2 regions of the Planococcus maritimus genome follow, and region 1 is predicted to be linked to the other one. Evidence: riboswitches for the same ligand, from Rfam matches in the RefSeq annotation. Region 1 holds a riboswitch; the other holds the start of a gene.

The links. A riboswitch is a leader RNA that binds a small molecule or an ion and turns the genes downstream of it on or off. The one in region 1 is predicted to bind preQ1.
Region 2: it holds a riboswitch for preQ1, as region 1 does, so the genes downstream of both, queC (7-cyano-7-deazaguanine synthase QueC) here and queF (preQ(1) synthase) in region 1, are expected to answer to the same signal.

Annotation. Positions count from the first base shown of each region.
Region 1 is NZ_CP016538.2:254,929-262,355, reverse strand. Features, by position in the region: gene BBI11_RS01445 (cytochrome P450) at 1-423, shown strand, start outside; PreQ1 riboswitch class I at 1,402-1,449, shown strand; gene queF (preQ(1) synthase) at 1,544-2,038, shown strand; gene BBI11_RS01435 (queuosine precursor transporter) at 2,051-2,683, shown strand; gene BBI11_RS01430 (endonuclease/exonuclease/phosphatase family protein) at 2,742-3,590, opposite strand; gene BBI11_RS01425 (endonuclease/exonuclease/phosphatase family protein) at 3,687-4,442, opposite strand; gene BBI11_RS01420 (MerR family transcriptional regulator) at 4,528-5,289, opposite strand; gene BBI11_RS01415 (ABC transporter ATP-binding protein) at 5,352-7,091, opposite strand; gene BBI11_RS01410 (MFS transporter) at 7,125-7,427, opposite strand, start outside.
Region 2 is NZ_CP016538.2:1,280,938-1,288,364, reverse strand. Features, by position in the region: gene BBI11_RS06510 (M24 family metallopeptidase) at 1-318, shown strand, start outside; gene ald (alanine dehydrogenase) at 381-1,496, opposite strand; gene BBI11_RS06500 (universal stress protein) at 1,796-2,296, shown strand; gene BBI11_RS06495 (NADP-dependent oxidoreductase) at 2,339-3,277, opposite strand; PreQ1 riboswitch class I at 3,384-3,427, shown strand; gene queC (7-cyano-7-deazaguanine synthase QueC) at 3,436-4,098, shown strand; gene queD (6-carboxytetrahydropterin synthase QueD) at 4,095-4,517, shown strand; gene queE (7-carboxy-7-deazaguanine synthase QueE) at 4,511-5,221, shown strand; gene BBI11_RS06475 (zinc ribbon domain-containing protein YjdM) at 5,289-5,618, opposite strand; gene BBI11_RS06470 (universal stress protein) at 5,679-6,098, opposite strand; gene BBI11_RS06465 (class I SAM-dependent methyltransferase) at 6,226-7,146, opposite strand; gene tpx (thiol peroxidase) at 7,200-7,427, opposite strand, start outside.

The DNA.
Region 1 (7,427 bases):
TTCAACTGGAACGGCGTCCAGTTCAAAAAAGACATGCGCGTCATTCTGGACCTTTACGGCACGAACCATCATCCCGATTCCTGGGACAATGCCGACGAATTCATCCCTGAACGTTTCAGCACATGGGACGGCAGCCCGTTTTCTTTCATTCCGCAAGGAGGCGGCGACCATCATACCGGCCACCGCTGTGCGGGTGAATGGATGACGGTCATGTATATGCAGTCGATTTTTAAGTATTTTGCAGAGAACCTGGAATACAGCGTGCCTGAACAGGACTTGTCCTACGATATGTCCCGCATGCCGACGATGCCAAAAAGCCGCTTGATCTTAAAAAACGTGCAAAAACTGAAAAACCGCCCGGATAATGTGTTTTATCACGAACAAAAGAATACAACTGTGCAATCAGGTTGCCCGTTTCATTAATAATGAAAAGCTAGAGATTTTTTTCTCTAGCTTTTTTTATTTGCTGAAAAAAGAAGATAGCGAGGGCTTGTTTGTCTTATTGTTCCATAATTCTATTTGAGCTTCAGTTTAGTAGTCGCCACCCTGCTTTGGGTTGGCCTTTCGCAGTAAGCCAGGAAAACCGCCTGTCTTACCGCTTCGGCTCACCCCTTTACGCTCGGCGGCTGGGAGATTTCAATGAGTGAGGCGTGTTTAGGCGGGTCGGCTTCTGTACCCAGTTGCCGGCTTGTGGGGGAATCGCTTCCCGGATTGACCACATTTATGAAGATAGCGAGGGTTTGCTTGTGAAATTATTCCTGTTTATTAGTTGAACTTCATTTGGCAGTCGCCGCCGGGCTTTGGGTTGGCCTCTTGCCATAAGCCAGGAAGAACGCCTGTCTTACGGCATCGGCTCACCCCTTTACGCTCGGCGGCTAGGAGATTTCATTGAGTGAAGCGTGTTTAGTTATGTTTGCTTCTGTACCCAGTTGCCGGCTAGCGGGGGAATCGCTTCCTCGGACGTGGTATCTGGGTTTAAGATACTTGAATAGAAAGATTTTAATTAGAATAGAATTTACAATTACATCTTTATTGATCGAGATGACTTGAGCTACAAAGCCCGACACATTTCCACATCTTTTATTAAGTAGATTGAAGAAATGATCTTTCCCTCTAAACTAGAGACGGAGTGGAAGGGGGCGACTCCGGGAGGAATAGCGAGACAATTGAGACCCTGCAGGAGCGCAGCGACGAAGCGGCTCAATGCAAGCCCTCCGGAAAGCGTCCCCCTGAAACGCAGTCGAAAAGCGAATATTTTTCCAAACACTTCTTTTCATCACACACGTCTTGCCCTATTAACTATAGGAACTGAAAATTGCAAAGGCTAATCCCTAACAAACCACCAATTGACAGAACCGCCCCTATCTTATACGATAAGGCAGGAAATTAAATAACCCGGCAACGGGAGAGGTTCATAGCATTCCACCCTCTATAAAAAACTATGGATTTTGAAATCAAGCCGAATCCACATGCGATTCGGCTTTTCTGTTGTCCGATTTTTTATAGCTCTCCCCCGCCGGCCATTTTGAAGGAGGCCACACACATGGCAGGAAGAAATGAAGATACACTCGAGCATTTAGCTTTGCTCGGCAACCAGAACACACGCTACAAATTCGAGTACGACCCAGGCATTCTAGAAGCGATCGACAATCTCCACACGCGCGATTACTTCGTCAAATTCAATTGCCCGGAATTCACTTCGCTATGCCCGCAAACCGGCCAGCCAGATTTCGCGACGATTTATTTGAGCTTCATTCCCGATAAAAAGCTCGTTGAAAGTAAAGCTCTGAAGCTCTATTTGTTCAGCTTCCGCAATCACGGCGATTTCCATGAAGACGTCGTCAATATCATCATGAACGACTTGATCGAGCTGCTCGACCCCCGCTATATCGAAGTTTGGGGCAAGTTTACCCCGCGCGGCGGCTTGTCAATCGACCCGTATACGAACCACGGCAAGCCTGGCACGAAATACGAAGAAATGGCGACGTACCGGATGATGAACCACGACATGAATCCGGAAACAATCACCAATCGATAAGGGGAAGCGGCCATGCTACTTTATTTAAACGGTGCTTTTGTCGGCTTGCTCATCCTGTCGAATATCCTAGCGGTCAAACTATTCTCGATCAGTGAATGGGCCGTGCTGCCGGCCGCGGTCATCGTCTACGTCTTTACGTTTCCGATCACCGACACCATCGCAGAAGTGTACGGCAAAGAAGCCGCGCGCCAAACGGTCATGGCTGGGTTTATCACGCAACTCGCAGCGCTGGCGTTCATCTTTGCGGCGATTCAGTTGCCGTCCGCGCCGTTTTTCGCAGACCAGCAAGCATTCGAGTCGATTTTCTCGGCCGGCTTCCGAGTGACGCTCGCAAGTCTTGTGTCGTATTTTATCAGCCAGAACTTAGACGTCTCGATCTTCCACAAATTAAAAGCGAGAAACGGCGACTCGAAGTTGTGGCTGCGCAATAATGCATCGACGATGGTTAGCCAATTGGTCGATACGTCCATTTTTATCACGATCGCTTTTTATGGGACGATGCCGCTATCGGCGCTAGCCGCGATGATTGTAACCCAGTATCTGTTTAAATGGGCAGTCGCAGCAGCGGATACCCCACTTGTTTACTTGCTCGTCAAACTCGCACGCCGCTCCAAAACAAGCACCCAAAAAAGTTTTGCTTCATGAATAAAATCCATGCGCAGAAAAGCCGCCAGCAGTCTAACTTGCCGGCGGCTTTTCGTATTTACATTTTTTGTTTAGTTGGCAGGACTGCAGGCACGAGGATGGCAGATGGGACCTTTTTCTGTGTCCAGACCAGCTCTGCGGTGATCGGCAAATGGTCCGATACCGCCGTTTCGATTGTTTCGACCTCGCGCACGTCAAAACCGTGGTCAGCAAAAATATAATCGATGCGCGTCATCGGCTTAAACGATTCACCTGTTTCATGATTTTCATAAGGAGATGGATACGTATAGGCGTCGCCCCGCTTGGTTCTCAAGAAGACATCCGTCATGGTGCTGTGTAGATGGCTCAAGTGGCGGTGTGTCGGCGGCGCATTGAAATCGCCTGTGATGATTTTTGGAAAATAGCTTTTGCCCGCAATCTCCACTATTTCCGCAACACTCAGTTCCAATTCTTCATCTTTTAACGCCAAGTGAGCATTCAATACTTTGAGATACGTTCCTTCGATTTCAATTACGGTCTCGAGGACGCCTCGCTGCTCATTATTGTAGACGTCGGTAACGACTTGCGTCAAAAAATGGTTTTCTGCATATTTAATGGGATAAAGGCTTAATGTCGCGTTGCCGTATTGGCGATTCGGGCGTTCTGGGTCATCCGGCTCCTGATTCAAGTTCGCGCCATATGCGGCGTACATCCCGAGCCGTTCGGAAAGCCATTCGACCTGATCCATATAAAAACTGCGGGAAGAAAAATAACGGTCGACTTCCTGGAGGGCTACAATGGTAGCGCCTGACGCTTCGATCGCTTGTGCCGTTCTCTCTAAATCCACTTGGCCGTCCATTCCCATTCCGTGGGCAATATTGAACGACATTACTTTCACTGTTGGTGTCGTGCTGGCGTCGCCGTGCATGAGACCATCTCCTTTTCAGGTTGAAACGAATCAGTGGCAGCTGCAATTGTCCCCTTAATTATAGCAGGCATGGCGCTTTTCTAAGTTAAAAACAAGTTAAAATATGTTATAGTTTTGTAAATTTCTGATTTTTGCCACAATTGGCACGTGATCTGACGCCTCGTTTTCAACAACCCAGGCTTCTGACGACTCAAAATGGTCATTATGGAAAATATAATCGATTTTCTGTCCGTGGTCTCCCTGCTTTTTATACGTGTCGGGATAGGGGCCAGCACCAAATGCGTTGTGGAAATGCTTGGAGAATCGCTGGATGTGCTTAGTCGATGGCGACGCATTGAAATCTCCTACCAGTAGTTGAGGCAGCGGGTTGCCTGCGGTGATGGTGAGAATTTCCGTCAAATTGCGGTCCACGATCTCGTCAATCAACGACAGATGCGTATTGTAAAAAGAAAATCGTTGCCCAGCCACTTCAATGACCGCTTCAAGCATCCCGCGCGGCTCAAAGTTTTCCGGATGCGTTTCGACAGCGCTTAAATCATGGTTTTTGGACGATACAATTGGATAGTGGCTTAAGATTGCGTTGCCGTATTCACGCTTCGGCCGCGTGCCACCGGCTCCCCTGTCGATCAAATTCGGCCCGTATGCCATGTTCATGCCGAGCCGCTTGGATAGCCATTTGGCCTGGTCCCAAAATTTGCTGCGCGAGGAAAAGTTGCGGTCGACCTCCTGTAAACCGGCAATATCCACTCGCCCTTGTTCAATGGCCTGTGCTGTCAATTCAAGTTCCAGTTCGCCGTCTATTCGTTTTCCTGAGGCAATATTAAAGCTCATCACGGTCAGCATCTTCCTCATCCCCCATCTTTCTTATTGTATTTAACTTCTATTCCCTTGCCTTTCCGAACGAAACGAAAAAAGACCCGCCAAGGCGGGACCATTTTTATTCACTGTGCTGATCGGTATAGGCAATGATGGCATCTCGCAAATACTGCGCTGCGCCTTCACCGGCTCTATCATAGTACGCAGCAAACCGTTCATCTGCCACATACATCTCCGCTAGGCCGGCGTGTGCTTTGGGATCGTAACTGCCCCACGTAAACCCGAGCCATTGCCGGTGCAAATCGGCTACTTCCTGACCCGCAGCTCCTGCCTGTTCGCCTTCTGTTAGCGCACGTTCCAACTTGTCCAGAATGTCTTGCTCAAGGCGCTTGAACGCTTCGTATTGTTCTTGGCCCATCCCGAGCATTTTGGCATTTGAGCGGTCGATTTCAGTGTCGCCGTATTTCTCGCGGATTTCTGTTCCGTACGCCGCTTCATTGTCATCAACCAGTTGCTGTTTAAATCCTTCAAACTTTTCGTGATCTGCCATTTGACTATCCCCTTGTTTTGCGGAAATCGTTTTCTCCACATTAGTAATCAACAGGTCCAGGCGGCTGCGTTCTTCAAGTAGCTGTTGTCGCTGTCCGATCAATGCTTCCGTTTCATCAAAATCCGGGTCGTCCAGAAGCTTTGCAATGTCTTGAAGCCCAAACCCAAGTTCCCGGTAAAACAGAATGAGCTGCAGGCGATCGATTTCTGCGCTGTTGTACACCCGGTAACCAGATTCGTTTTTCTGCGGCATCAGCAAGCCGATGGAATCGTAATAACGCAAAGTACGTGCGCTGACGCCGGCAAGCGAAGCCAGTTTTTGCACTGTATACATGCCGCCACCTCCTGATAACTTCATCTTAAACCTTGACGCAGCGTCAAGGTCAAGAGAAAACATTAAGTTAATTGTTGCTCGGCAAATTCCCGGTATAAAGCATGTTTCCCAGTTAACTCGCGGTGACTGCCGGTGCCTGTAACGCGCCCGCCTTCAATAAAGACAATCTGATCCGCATCGACGATGGTAGACAAGCGATGGGCAATAACCAATGTTGTGCGCCCTTCCATCAAGCGTCCAAGTGCTTGCCCAACGATGCCCTCGGATTGGCTGTCGAGACTTGCGGTCGCTTCGTCCATCATCAATAATTTAGGATCACGTAAAAATGCACGGGCGATGGCAATGCGCTGTCTTTGCCCGCCGGACAATTTCACGCCGCGCTCTCCGACTTGTGTGTCTAATCCATCGGGAAACGAAGCGATGAATTCTTCAGCATACGCCATGCGGGAAACACGCCACAATTCTTCATCCTCATAGCTGTCGGCATCCGGCAAACCATACGTCAAATTGGCGCGGATCGTGCCGCCCATCATGGCACTTTCTTGTGACACATAACCGATTTGGTCGCGCCAGGAAGAAATGGCCACTTCACCGATCGGCACATCTCCAATCGTGATCGTCCCTGCAGTCGGTTCGTAAAAGCGTTCAATTAGCCCGAAAATGGTCGTCTTGCCTCCACCACTCGGCCCGGCAAAGGCAATCTTCTGGCCAGGATGCGCTTCGAATGACACGCCTTGCAAGACCGGTTCGCCGGTTTCGTAGGAAAAGCTGACGTCTTCAAGGCGCAGCGTTTTGCCGCTGATGTCTATTTCTTTGCCACGCTCTTGTTCTTCAAGCGGCAATTCCAGAATGTCGATGATGCGCTCTGTCGCGCCTCTCGCTTTTTGCAACTCCGTAAAAAAGCGCGCAAACGTAGCGAGCGGCACGACAATTTGGAACAGATACAGAAGGAAAGCGACCAGCGATCCGGTCGACATCGATCCTTCCGATACTCGGATACCGCCGTAGCCGATGATCATCACGATGACGACCATGACGACCAAATACATGAGCGGGCCGATCAAGGCATAGACTTTCGCTTCTCTCATGCCAAGGCCATAAAGTTTCTGAACGCCTGACAACCCGCGCTGTTCTTCCACTTGTTCGGCAGTCGATGATTTCATCAAGCGGATTTCGCCGAGTGTCTGTTGAACATCGCCTGTGAACACAGCGGTTTCATCTTGCAAACTGCGGGAAATCTTCGCCATCTTGCGTCCCAAAGGAATCATGATGGCGATCGTCAACGGCACGGCAAGCATCATGATCAAGGTCATTTTCCAGTCCAGCACAAGAAGAATAGCAACCGCCCCGATAATGGTAATAATGCCAGTGACGAAATTCGGGAAATGATCAGTGATCAGATTCCGGACGATGCCGGTATCGTTGACGACACGGCTCACTGTCTGGCCACTCGCATGCTGGTCGAAATAGCCGACACGCAAACGCAGCAAATGAAGCCACATGCGTTCGCGCAGACCCGCCACGATGCGCTGTCCGACCATACTTAGTAAATAAATCGATACGCCGTTAATGATAGCCTGTACGATAAACGCAGCCGCAAGCGTCGCAATCAAACCCGCGCTTAATGCTTCTACTGAAAAGCCGTCCACCAATTCTCTCGTGAGCAATGGCACAAGCAAGCCGACAATTGTCGTCACAAGGCTCGTCGCCAGTCCGAAAACCAGCGCCCATTTCGGGATTTTAATCGATGTTAAAAGTGTAAAAAACGGCTTGATGCTTTGTTTTTTCTCTATGGATTCCATCCTTACATCTCCTATCTATCCGTTCGCCACTGTTTATGCAGCGGTAATTTTCCGGTCTTTTGGCAGTGCCAAGCCAACCAATCCGAGAATCGGCAAGACGGAAATAATAACCATCGTTTCATACACGCCAATCGAATCCATCAATACGCCAATCGCAACTGCCCCAATCGCCCCCATGCCAAACGCCAAACCGACTGTCAGCCCAGACATCGTGCCGATTCTGCTGGGCACAAGCTCTTGGGCGTAAACGACCATGACGGAAAAACTCAACATGAGGAAAAAGCCAAGCACGGCCAGAATGACGGCAACGATTGGAAGCGCCACATAAGGCAACAC
Region 2 (7,427 bases), 1.0 Mb from region 1:
GCACTTGACGCCGTGCGTCCTGGCGTCACAGCGGCTGAGCTCGACGGGATCGCCCGCAAAACCATTGAAGATGCAGGGTACGGCGACTATTTCACACATCGCCTCGGCCACGGACTTGGGATTTCTGTCCATGAATTCCCATCAATCCACGGCAGTAACGACATGCCGCTCGAAGCGGGCATGGTGTTTACGATCGAACCCGGCATTTATGTCACTGACCAAGTCGGCGTGCGCATCGAAGACGATTTGGTCGTCACTGAAAACGGCTACGAAGTACTGACCAAATTCCCGAAAGAACTGACGATCATCAACCGGTAAGGAAAAAAGAGCAGCCCCGAAAATCCATCAGATGGATTTTCGCGGGACCGCTCTTTTTTTGCTTATAGCAGCAATTCGTCAATCGCTTTGTATTCGAGGCCTTGATCGTCAGCTACCGCTTTGTACGTAACATAGCCGTCCATTGTATTAACGCCTTTTTTCAATGCTTCGTTATCAAGAACTGCTTGCTTGAGTCCTTTATTGGCGATTTGCACTGCGTATGGGACCGTTACATTCGTCAAGCCGATCGTCGATGTGCGCGGAACAGCGCCTGGCATGTTCGCTACCGCATAGTGAACAACATCATGCTTTACGTATGTCGGTGCATCGTGTGTCGTGATGCGGTCGCTTGTTTCGAAAATACCGCCTTGATCGATGGCAATATCGACCACGACAGAACCCGGCTTCATCGATTTGATCATGTCTTCCGTGATCAATTTCGGTGCTTTCGCTCCTGGAATCAATACAGCACCGATGACCAGATCCGATTTTTCGACGGATTGGGCGATATTCAACGGGTTCGAGATCAATGTTTGCACATCTTTGCCGAACAAGTCATCCAATTGGCGTAAGCGCTCTGGATTCAAATCGAGGATGGTTACGTCAGCGCCCATTCCGATAGCCACTTTAGCAGCGTTCGTACCGGCGACACCTCCGCCGACCACCGTTACTTTCCCTCGGGAAACGCCTGGGATGCCACCGAGCAAGATGCCGCCGCCACCATGGATTTTCTCAAGGAACTGCGCACCGATCTGCGTTGACATGCGGCCTGCTACTTCACTCATTGGCGTCAGAAGCGGCAAGGAATTGTTTGGAAGCTGAACCGTCTCATATGCGACACCGGTCACTTTCGATTCGATCAATGCATTCGTCAATTCTACTTCCGGAGCCAAGTGCAAATAAGTGAAGAGGACTTGGCCTTCACGGAAATGCTTGTACTCGCTCGCTACCGGCTCTTTCACTTTCATGACCATGTCCTGCGCCCAAGCTTGATCAGCATCGGCAACAATGACAGCGCCTGCCGCTTCGTAATCAGTGTCCGTAAAACCTGATCCGAGCCCTGCGCCAGATTGGATGAAAACTTCATGGCCGAAAAGTGCCAAGTTCACTACTCCTGCTGGTGTCATTGCCACACGGTTTTCATTGTTCTTCACTTCAGTAGGTACCCCAATGCGCATTACAAAACCCTCCAATATATTGTGTCTGGAATAATAAAATAGATGAAACTAAAAGCATTTGAAACCACATCCATTCTAACAGATTCCATTTCATATTGCTCCATTAAATTATCTTTTTAAATGATAATTTTTGAATGGCAAACAGACAAGATATAAGCGCTTACAAATGAGACGAATGATATACCAGTATATTTAAAGAAAAATAGTTGGCAAATAATTTCGATAATTATCCTTCTTAAAGGAGGAACAAATTGCCTATGTCTCGAAAGGTATATTATAGACAAAGGAGGAATGTAGAGATGACATTAAAGTATAGTCAAATTCTGGTAGCTGTCGACGGATCGAAAGAAGCGGAATGGGCGTTTAAAAAGTCCATCGGCATCGCCACCAGAAACCACGCAACCTTAAACCTGGTAAATGTAATCGATACGCGTTCATTTGCTGCCATTGAGGCATACGACCGTTCAATTGCGGACCGTGCCCAAAAATTCGCTGAAGATTTGTTGGGCGATTACAAAAAAGAAGCCGAAGCTGGCGGTGTTGAAAACGTCAATATCGTGGTCGATTACGGTTCGCCTAAAACGATGATTCCCCGCGAACTGGCTAAGAGAGTCGAAGCCGATTTGATCATTTGCGGAGCTACCGGCTTGAATGCTGTTGAACGTTTCCTCATCGGCAGTGTTTCAGAACATATCGTTCGCTCCTCTAAATGCGACGTGCTCGTTGTTCGGACAGACGAAGCACAAAGCGATGCACCCGACGATTATTATTCAGAAGAACGTTCCGGCAAATCGGAATAATAGATAAAAGCACGCAGCCTGATGGCTGCGTGCTTTTATCTGTCATCCTTTTACTTTGAGAACGATTTTGCCTCTGGCGTGATGAGATTCGCTTAACTCATGCGCATCTCGTACACCTTGTTCTGTCAGCGGATAAATGTGCCCAACTTCTGGCTTTACTTCCCCGCTAACGAAGAGATCGCCCAATTTTTTCAGTTGCTGGCCATTTGGCTCAAGCCAATAACTACTAGCTTCGATTCCGAACTGTCCCGCTTTTTCTTCATCTGGCTGACCGGCTATGCTGACCAGCTTGCCGCCCCGTTTTAAGACGCTATAGCTTTTGTCGAGCGTTTCGCCGCCCATTGTGTCCAAAACAAAATCAAAATTCTCCAGCACTTCCGAGAAATCCTCTTCCCGATAATCAATGACGCGGTTTGCGCCAAGTGAAGTGACGAGTTCATCGTTTTTATCACTTGCAGTCGTTGCTACGTAGCAGCCGATGCTGTTGGCAATTTGAATTGCCATGCTGCCGACGCCGCCAGCGCCTGCATGGATGAGCACTTTATCGCCTTTCTTAATCTGGCCGGTCTCTACTAAACATTGCCACGCTGTCAGCCCGGTTAATGGAATGGCTGCGCCTTCTTCAAAACTCATGCTTTCAGGCATGCGCGCCAGCAAATTCTCATCAACTGGGACGAATTCAGCATAGGTTCCTTGACGCGTTGTAGCTGGACGCGCGAAAACCCGGTCGCCTGGATGATAATGTCTGACCTCATCGCCCACTTCTTTTACGACTCCAGCGACATCCCAGCCAAGAATAATCGGGAACTCCCATGGCAGCATTTCTTTTAAATAGCCTTCCCTCAACTTCCAATCAATCGGATTGATTGAAGTCGCGTGGACTTCTACCAACACTTGATGCGCTGAAATGGCTGGCGTTTCCACTTCCCGTTCTTTTAGTTGCTCTTTTCCTCCGTACTGATCAATGACTATTGCTTTCATCTGCAGCCACTCCTCCCTTTTATCCACTGTATACCCTGACAACATTTTCGCTACACATGAAAAAACACAGGAACTCGCCTAATTATGCTATTATGGTAACTGTTTCATAAAAGAGGTTCGCAAACTCCCTCTCAAAAAAACTAAGGAGCTGTAGTTACATGAAAAATGAAAAAGCCGTCGTAGTGTTCAGCGGTGGACAAGATAGCACCACTTGCCTATTTTGGGCGTTAGAACAATTCAGCGAAGTGCTCGCCGTTACTTTTGATTACGGCCAGCGTCATGTGCAGGAAATTGAACATGCCAAACACATCGCAGAAACACTTGGCGTCACATTGCAAGTACTCGATATGGGACTCATCAATCAATTATCCGCCAATGCTTTGACGCGCGACTCGATCGAAGTCGAAGAACAAAGTGATGGCCTGCCATCTACATTTGTGCCGGGACGCAATTTATTATTCCTTTCTTTTGCCGCAATTTACGCCGACGCATTTGGTGCGCGACATTTGATAACGGGCGTCAGCGAGACGGATTTCAGCGGCTATCCGGATTGCCGAGATACTTTCATCCGGTCGCTGAATGTCACACTCAATTTGTCGATGGATAAGCAATTTGTTATCCACACGCCGCTTATGTGGCTAGATAAGGCAGGCGTCTGGGAGTTGTCCGACCAACTCGGCGCATTCGATTTTGTACAAAAAGAAACCTTGACTTGCTATCATGGCATTCCAGCAGAAGGCTGCGGCACATGCCCATCCTGTAGGCTGCGAAACGAAGGCTTGCAGACTTACCTTTCTCAAAAGGCAGGTGCAAAGTCATGATGCAGCAATTTTATCCAACGGTTTCGCATCCGTATTGCTTTGAATTAAACAAAGATATGCATTTTTCCGCGGCTCACTATATCCCTGCCGACGAAGCCGGGAAATGCGCTAAAATGCACGGCCATACCTATCATCTGAATCTAACGATTGCCGGTGACCAATTGAATGACACTGGCTTTCTGATCGACTTTAAACACTTGAAAGACCTGGTGCATAAACGCTATGACCATAGCGTATTGAATGACCATCCGGAATTCAGCCACACCTTTCCTACGACCGAATTGCTCGCCAAACAAATCCATACGCTGATTCAAGAAAAGCTTAACCAAACGGATAACCAACCGGAATGCTTGCAAGTCATCGTCCGCGAAACGCCGACAAGCTATGTGATCTACCGACCGAAGAAGGTGTCATCATGAAAATCCCTGTTATGGAAGTCTTCGGACCGACCATTCAAGGCGAAGGCATGGTCATGGGACAGAAAACGATGTTCGTCCGGACAGCTGGATGCGATTATTCCTGTTCCTGGTGCGATTCTAAGTTTACATGGGATGGTACTGGCAAAAGTACGGCGATGGCACCTGATGACATTGTCACTCAGTTAAAACAGCTCGGGAAAGATGCCTTTTCCCACGTCACCATTTCAGGTGGCAATCCAGCTCTCCATAAAGGAATAGCAGAACTGGTCGCGTTGTGCCGTGAAAACGGCTGGCGAACTGCGGTCGAAACTCAAGGCAGCATTTGGCAGGACTGGCTCACTGAAATCGATGATGTCACTGTGTCGCCGAAACCTCCAAGTTCAGGCATGATTTTGGATTACTCCAAACTCGATGCGATGCTTGGCAGGCTATCTGCGGCTCAAGCGAGTTTGAAAGTGGTCGTATTTGATGAAGCTGATTTCTTTTTTGCAGAACAGCTTCACTTGCGCTATCCAGCATTTCCATTCTTTTTACAAGTCGGCAATGACGACACACAAACGACAGACGATGAACAGCTGGTCCAGCATCTGCTTGGACGTTATCAATGGCTGATCGACAGACATTTAACATCCGCTCCACTAAACGACGCCAAAGTACTGCCTCAGCTGCACACCCTGTTATGGGGAAATAAACGCGGAGTTTAACTCAAGTATAAAACCCGGTCGGTTCGCTATTTCTGGCGAACTGACCGGGTTTTTGCTTGCATCGACCTCAGGCTTTTTTCACAAATTCCGATTTCAACTGCATTGCACCGAAGCCATCGATTTTGCAATCAATATTATGGTCACCGTCTACAAGTCGGATGCTTTTGACTTTCGTTCCGATTTTCAAGGTATTCGAACTGCCTTTTACTTTCAAATTTTTGATCACCGTGACAGCGTCCCCATCCGCTAAAATGTTTCCAACCGCATCGCGCACCGCTTCCTCTTGCAGTTGTTCAGTCGGATTCCATTCATGTGCACACTCTGGGCACACCACCATTCCGGCATCTTCATACGTGTACTCACAACCGCATTGTGGGCAATTCGGCAACTCCACCATGTTTTTCTCATCTCCCCTAATTCACGCTATGCTTAGTATACCAAATCACCGCAAGCTGGATCACCTGACTACAAGAACGGGGCATTCTGCATGATTGACGACTTTGTGGCTAACGCTGCCAAGCATTACTTCACGGATCGGCGACAATCCACGACTCCCAATGACCACTAAATCGTATTGCTTTTCCTTGGTCATCTTGACGATTGCGGGGCCTGGAATGCCATGCAACACTTCGACTTGGTGGAATATTTGTTCCCTATCCAGCAGCTCGGCGACTGGCTGGATCTTTTTCTTTCTGGCCAAATCGAATTCCATCGCCGCAGCGTCATGAATCACTTCATTTGCATCTTCTTTGTAATCGGACACATAGACAACCGTCACTTCCGCTCCATCAACCAAACTAGCAATCTTCACGGCCTCTTTAGCTGCACGAGCCGAATTTTCGGAACCGTCGACAGCCAGTAGAATGTTCTGATACATACTTCCACTCCTTTCAAGATGATCATTCTTTTGTCTACTTAACGCTATTCGCCGTCCCCTGAAAAGTTCCTGCCTTTTTCCAGGAACGAAAAAACCGGCCCTCTACGAATAGAACCGGTTTATGCCTTTATTTATTTTCTTTGAACCATCCATTGACTTGTGTAAAGAATTTCGCCATCGTTTCGGGCTTCGACATATTTGGGACGCGGGCAAGGAGCACTTCTTTCGGTGCTTTCAAGCCATCTTGTTTTTTCTGCAAAACCAACACTGCCTTAGCATGCTGAGCGTTTTTAAAGATGTTCTCCGGCAGTTCCATGACCGCCTGGATATGCGCTTGATGTTTCAGGAAGCTGTGCAATTGTCCCGCCATTGGTGATTCGAAAATATTTCTTGGGATGACAAAGAACAAATAGCCGCCTGCTTTTGTATGCTTCAACGATTGCTCGATGAACAAATGATGGGCATAGGACATGCCTTCTTCCGCTTTCAACTCATAATTTGAGGCAGTTGCTTCGTCCGGATAATAACCGACCGGCAAGTCAGAAACGACGCAATCGACCGGGTCGATCAATAGCGGTTGCAGGGCATCTTGCAAATAAAACGTCACTGGCTGCTCGATCAAATTGCCGATATTCGAAGCCAGTCGGATTAACAAATCATCGAGTTCGACAGCAGTCCCGCTCATGCGGCCGTCCAAATAATTCATCACAGTAAACAATAAATTACCCGTTCCGGCTGCGGGGTCCAGAACAGTCGCTTGCTGTTCTTTGACAAATAGCTCCACCAGGTAGCCGATTAATAAACCGAGTGCATCCGGCGTCATTTGGTGATGGGGCTGAACATGCTCTTTCATGCCTTTTAATATCGACAATTGCAGCGCTTTTCGCATATCTTCTTTTGATGCATCTTCTGCGATGCTCAATTGCCCATCCAGCCAGCGCTCAGTCGTCGTGAGCAAACTTTCTAAATAGGAAGTTTCTTCCTGTTTTTGGATCGACACCGTTTCATTGTCAATCGCCGTAAAAATACTTTCCATAGATGAATTCATAAATCTCCGTCCTCAATAAGGAAACCCACTCGGCAAGAGTGGGTTTCTTGGTATTAGTTTGTCAGTTTCTTAACTGCTTCAAGTGCTTTGTCGTAATCAGGGTGATCGGTACCTTCTGACACATATTCCACGTATGCCACTTTGCCGTCTTTGTCGACTACAAAAATGGAACGTGCCAACAAGCGCAGTTCTTGCATCGTCAAGCCGTACGCTTCACCAAACGACAAGTCGCGATGATCGGACAATGTTGTGATGGAGTCTACACCGTTAATTTCGGTCCA